Regions from separate parts of the Bacillus sp. SIMBA_154 genome, predicted to be linked through region 2. Evidence: riboswitches for the same ligand, from Rfam matches in the RefSeq annotation. Region 2 holds a riboswitch; the other holds the start of a gene.
The links. A riboswitch is a leader RNA that binds a small molecule or an ion and turns the genes downstream of it on or off. The one in region 2 is predicted to bind glycine.
Positions count from the first base shown of each region.

Region 1: another riboswitch for glycine. It lies ahead of R0K30_RS12610 (amino acid permease); the one in region 2 lies ahead of gcvT (glycine cleavage system aminomethyltransferase GcvT).

Region 1 covers NZ_JAWJBV010000008.1:53,671-56,831, forward strand. Annotated here, with positions in the region: gene R0K30_RS12605 (DUF3169 family protein) at 1-165, shown strand, start outside; gene R0K30_RS12610 (amino acid permease) at 214-1,560, opposite strand; glycine riboswitch at 1,723-1,802, opposite strand; gene R0K30_RS12615 (LacI family DNA-binding transcriptional regulator) at 2,077-3,099, shown strand.
Region 2 covers NZ_JAWJBV010000001.1:107,517-110,677, reverse strand. Annotated here, with positions in the region: gene gcvPA (aminomethyl-transferring glycine dehydrogenase subunit GcvPA) at 1-339, opposite strand, end outside; gene gcvT (glycine cleavage system aminomethyltransferase GcvT) at 356-1,453, opposite strand; glycine riboswitch at 1,559-1,655, opposite strand; glycine riboswitch at 1,659-1,766, opposite strand; gene R0K30_RS00630 (DEAD/DEAH box helicase) at 2,017-3,161, shown strand, end outside.

The sequences.
Region 1 (3,161 bases), on a different contig from region 2:
TTTCACACCTACCAAATGATGAATATGTTATTGATCGGTGCCATGTTTATTCTCATTGTATATTCCCTTGGAGCGAATCACTCTCAGCTCTTCTCGATCATGATCATAGGACTTGTTTTGATCATTCTGAATGCAAATTACATGTTGAAGATTAGAAATCGTTAAATGGTAAAAAGCACAGCGCTATGAAAAGGCTGTGCTTTTTTTCATCCATTATGCAGCACGGCGTTTCTTTCGTGCATAAACCAAAAATAGAAATCCGAACCATACCGGTGTCAATAACAGCGCTGGACGTGTTGCGTCAGCGAAGAGCATGATCACGAGAATGGCGGCAAAAAGCACAAGAACACAAATATTCACAAAAGGTGTGAATGGCGCTTTAAAGGTAGATGCTGCATGCAGTTCAGGACGTGTTTTTTTATATTTCAGGTGACATATTAAAATAATACTCCATACCCAAATGAAACAAATGGCACTGATTGTTGTCACAATGCCAAAGGCTTGTTCAGGAATCAGCTTGCTTAAAAGAGCCCCGACAGATACCACGATCGTTGAAACAAATAGTGCATTGCTTGGGACAGCGTGTTTATTCAGACGGCCAAAGGAAGATGGTCCCTGTTTTTGATGACTGAGATTATACAAAATACGGCTCGTCGAGAACATGCCGCTATTACAAGCGGAAGCCGCAGAAGTCAGGACAACAAAATTAATGAGCCCCGCTGCTACTGGTATACCAATCAGTCCAAAGGTTTTCACAAAAGGACTTTCTGATGCACTGAGCTCGGTCCATGGGTTGATACATAATAAAACAAAGATCGCACCCACATAGAAAAATAGAATTCTTAATGGAATTTTATTAATCGCAGACGGAATGTTTTTTTGTGGATTCGCCGTTTCTGCTGCGGACACGCCAACAAGTTCCACTCCCACATACGCAAAAATCACCATCTGGAATGACAATAAGAAGCCTGTGACACCATTTGGAAATACCCCGCCATGTGACCAAAGGTTCGTGACCGTCACAGGCCCGGCATCTGTTTGAAAACCAATGATTAAAAGAACAACCCCAACGCCAATTAGCATTAGAATCGTAATGACTTTAATCAGTGCAAACCAAAATTCCATTTCTCCAAAAAGCTTCACTGTTAATAAATTAAACCCTAGTAAAATCAACAAACAAATGATTGCAGGAATCCATTGCGGAATGTCAAACCAATACTGCACATACACCCCGACCGCAATGACATCAGCCATCGCTGTCATAATCCAGCAAAACCAATACGTCCAGCCAGTTACAAAGGAAGCCCATGGGCCAAGATAGTCCTCTGCAATATCGGTTAATGACTGATAGCCTGTCTTCGATAAGAGCAATTCTCCAAGTGCCCTCATGACAAAAAAGATGGCCATTCCGACAATTAAATAAGCAAAAATAATCGACGGACCTGCCAATTGAATGGCCTTTCCAGAGCCTAAAAACAGCCCTGTTCCGATGGTTCCGCCTATTGCAATTAATTGAACATGACGGTTTGATAAATCTCGTTTTAATTCTTGTTGTGCCAATGTCAACGCCCTCCTCCGACACGATCCTATACTAAAATAATGAACCTTCAAAAAGTCCATAAAAAAAGAGATTGGATGCGCTCCAATCTCATGGTCATAAAAGAATAGCAAAATAGAGAAAAGCAATACATGGCATCATCCATGCATCACAAATACAATATTTCGTACTCTTCTGTCCTTTTGCCTGAGATTGTGAACCCTTCGGCGCCGCACATACATGCGGTCTCTCCAGAAGCTGCTCCTGCCATAGTGTGACCCACAGCAATCATAGCCTTCGTTATTTACTTAAAATGTTGCTATTTCTGAATAATTTTATATTTTACGCCTCTAGAAGAAAGCTGTCAATGGTAATCTTTTAAGATTTTATCCCTTCTCTACCTGATGCAATATGACTTCACTTCATCAACACCCCCTGATAAGGTATAATAAATCAAAAGATGTTCGGCTCGTTTGATGGAGAAATCCATCTTGACTATGAACCAAAGTTAGGCAATCCATTGAAGTTGGTGAAGACAAATGAAAAAATTGAACAAACAGCGTGTCACATTACAGGAAGTCGCCCGGCATGCCGGTGTCTCGACTTCAACGGCCTCACTCGTTGTTCGAAACAATCCTAGAATCTCTGAAGCCACTCGAACAAAAGTACTGCAATCCATGGAGGATTTAGGATACGTGTACGACCGCGTCGCTGCAAACATGCGGTCAAAAAGCTCCAATATTGTGGGTGTTATCGTCACGGACATTTCAAACACCTTTATTTCTGAGTTTTTAATCGGCGTGCAAACCACACTTGAATCACTTGGCTATACCGTTTTACTCGGTACAACCTTTGACAGTGTCGATAAGCAGGAACGGCTCATTTCCACAATGGTAGAGCACCGAGTTGGCGGGATTATTTTAAACCCAGCTTCGAAAAGCTCTACTAGGACGGTCAAACAGTTAAATCAAATTCGCACCCCAAAAGTGCTAGCAAACCGTGAATTAGCGGAAGTGCATTGTGACTATGTCGGCGCTGATTATGAACAAGGCGCTTGGATGGCGGTACATCACCTTCTTCAAAAAGGACATCGACGTATTGCCTTTTTAGGCGGCATCAAGTCCTCATCGACTTGGATTGAACGCATGAAAGGTTTCAAAAGAGCCCATGATGAGGCAAACCTGACGATTGATGAATCTCTTATTATCGATATGGAACCTACCCGTGAAGGCGGGAAAGAAGCCCTTACCCAAGTCATCGACCAGCCCGAGCCTCCTACTGCTATTTTTTGCTTTAGTGACTTAGTCGCGTTTGGGGTCATTCAGGAACTGACAGCACGTGACATCAAGCCTGGTGAAGACATCGATGTTGTTGGATTCGATAACATCCCTGAAGCTGAGATGTATCACCCGCCGCTCACCACTGTCTCATCATTCCCACGATCCATCGGAGTAAAAGCAGCGAACCTTTTATATCATAAAATGAACGAGCAGGATGAAGAGCTGCAGCGATTGATCCTAAAGCCTCAACTTCATATTAGAGAAACCTCTACATCATCATGAAAGGGAGAATTGCGTGCAGCAATTCTCTTTTTTTATTGATCAAGTCAACTATTTCTTTATTT
Region 2 (3,161 bases):
TTGCAATTCACCTTGTGAAATCTCGGGCTGATAAGGTGTATACGCTGTATAAAATTCAGAGCGTGAGATGACGTGATCGACAATGACAGGCTGATAATGATCATACACACCAGCACCAAGAAACGATGAATAGGAAACAGTATCCTTATTCTTTGCAGCTAAGCGAGATAATTCCCGCACAAGCTCTGTTTCAGATGCGGCTTCTTTGATGTTGTATGCCCCTTTGAATCGTACTTTCTCTGGGATATCTGAAAAAAGCTCATCAATCGACTGAACGCCGATGACATCCAGCATTTCTTTTTGATCTTGCTCTGTTTGCGGCAAATACCTGTGCTTCATCCTCTATTCCCCCTCGTTATTTGGCTCTTTTATAAAATGGTGTGGCGACGATTTTGGCTTTTAGACGTTTTTTACGAACTTGTACTTCCACCTCTGCCTGAAGCTGCGCCTCTGATGTTTCGATCAAAGCAAGCCCGATATTTTTCTTTAACGTTGGAGATTGTGTACCCGTTGTGACAATTCCAATCTGCTTCTCTCCTGAAAAGACCGGATAGTCTGTACGCGGAATCCCTTTATCAATCATTTCAATGCCGACAAGCTTCCGCTTCGCTCCTTCTTCTTTTTGCTTTTTGAGCGCTTCTTTCCCAATAAAATTAGCTTCTTTATCCATTTTCACAGCAAAACCAATCCCGCCCTCTAATGGGGAAATATCCTTTGTGAGCTCCTGACCATAAAGCGGAAGTCTTGCTTCAAATCTCAAGGTGTCACGTGCACCGAGCCCGCACGGCATTAACCCTTTAGGCTGGCCCGCTTTTAATAAAGCCGACCAAATGTGAACGGCATCTTCTGACTGGCAGTAGATTTCAAAGCCGTCTTCTCCTGTGTAGCCAGTTCTTGAAACAAGCACCTCTTTTTGAGCGACCTCAGCTTGTGATAAAAACGTAAATGGCTTGAGAGATGTCACCTCTTCGTCCGCCACATCCTTGATGATGTCAGCAGCAAGAGGTCCTTGAAGTGCTAGCAAGGCGATTTGATCAGAGACGTTTTTGATCAATACGTCATCTTCACCTTGATGCTTGAGCAGCCAATCCACATCTTTTTCGATATTTGATGCATTAATGACAAGCAAATAGTTGTTCTTTTCTTTTTGATAGACGAGCAGGTCATCCACAGTCCCGCCATCTTCATAACACATGGCTGTATATAGTGCCTTACCATCCGTCAGCTTAGACAGATCATTGGTTAATAGCTTTTGTAAAAAAGGAAGGGCATCTTGACCTTTGACTTCCACCTCACCCATGTGAGACACATCAAAAAGCCCTGCTTTTGTTCGAACAGCTTCATGTTCTTCTTTAATGGAAGAAAACTGGACAGGTAATTCCCAGCCCCCGAAGTCAATGGTTTTTGCGCCAAACGTTTCATACGCATGAAAAAGCGGTGTTCGTTTCAACATCAATCGTTTCCCCCTTTTTTCTTACAGTGCAGATCACAAGCTGAATTTTCAGAAAAAAATCACAGCAAAAAAGGACAGAGAGCTCCCTTTTTATCAAAAAGAAGTCTCTGTCCTTGCACCTGAAAGTTTACAGCACAACATCATTGTGCGTTTTCCCCTTTGGTGGTTTGCTAAAAAAACAATGAGCAAACACTCTCCAGAGTTGCGTCCGGTAAGAGTACTTTTGCCTGAGAGATTCACTGAATCAATTCAGCTTGCTCCTTCGGCGCCTGCCAGTGCAAAATAACCGCCAAGTCTCTCCCCATACCATCATCCGCTCATATTCTTCACATTTATTGGACATACTATCAAAATGGGTGACTTATTTTCTAGATCACTTACCAACATCCTACCATTAGAAATGGATCAAGAGCAACAGAAAAATCATTAACATTTTTAAAATAAATGTTCAGTATCGTTCGCTTTTATTGAAATATATAGTCTTTTAAAGATCTCTCAAAAAATGAAGCGTTTAAAAACAGAACGATTTTATTATAAACCGACTAGAAAGGCAGGCGATGACATTGAATATTCAAACGATTTTTGATCAAGAATGGGTAAGTGAATTTCAGCAGCGGCTTTCAGCAGACGGTCCCTGGGCGAACTGGGATATGTACCGATTAGCGACGCAGGTTCAGAAAGTCACGGCGATTGATTCATTCGAGGGTTTGCAAGCTCCTACGCACCTACCTGACTTCACTCCTTTAAAACACCAGCTCGAAGTAGCCAGAAGAGTCGTAGAAGAGATGAACGGGAAAGCCATTCTAGCAGATGAAGTGGGACTTGGGAAAACTGTAGAAGCAGGGCTCATTATCAAAGAATACATGATTCGTGGACTTGCCAAAAAAATTCTCATTCTCGTCCCCGCCTCCCTTGTGTCTCAATGGGTGCAGGAGCTGCGGACGAAATTTTACATTGATGCTGTCGAACAAAAAAAAAGCTATGTGTGGGAGCAGTGTGACGTCGTAGTTTCCTCAATTGATACAGCCAAAAGACAGCCGCATCGAGACACGATTTTATCTATCGCCTACGATATGGTCATTATTGATGAAGCACACAAACTGAAAAACAATAAAACGAAAAACTATGAATTTGTGAGAAATCTAAATAAGAAGTTCTGCCTCCTGCTTACAGCTACGCCTATTCAAAACCGAATCGGAGAAATTTTCAATCTCGTTTCCCTTCTGAAGCCGGGCCATCTTGGGAATGAACATCAGTTTAAAGATGTTTTTGCCAAAAAGGACTTGCAGCTTGAAGATCATGATCGATTGAAACAGCTAATCAATAAAGTGATGATTCGTAACCGAAGAGAAGACACTGGCATCGAGTGGTCAAAACGGCATGTCAAGACGATTTCCATTCATTTCTCTCCGACAGAGCAAGCGTTATATGATGAAATCTGCAAGCTGAAAGAGAATCCAGCTTATACAAAGCACATGTTTTCAATCATGACCTTGGAACGGGAATGCTGCTCAAGCCGCGAGGCGGTCTATATGACGATTAAAAAAATGCAGGAAGAAGAAAAACACATTTTAGGATCTTCTGCCATTGCGCAAATCATGGAGAAAATCAACCAAGTCGAGCAAAATTCAAAGGCGCTGGAAGTCGTCAAACTCATTCAGCAGTTAAATGAGAAAGTGATTATTTTCACTGAATATCGTGCGACACA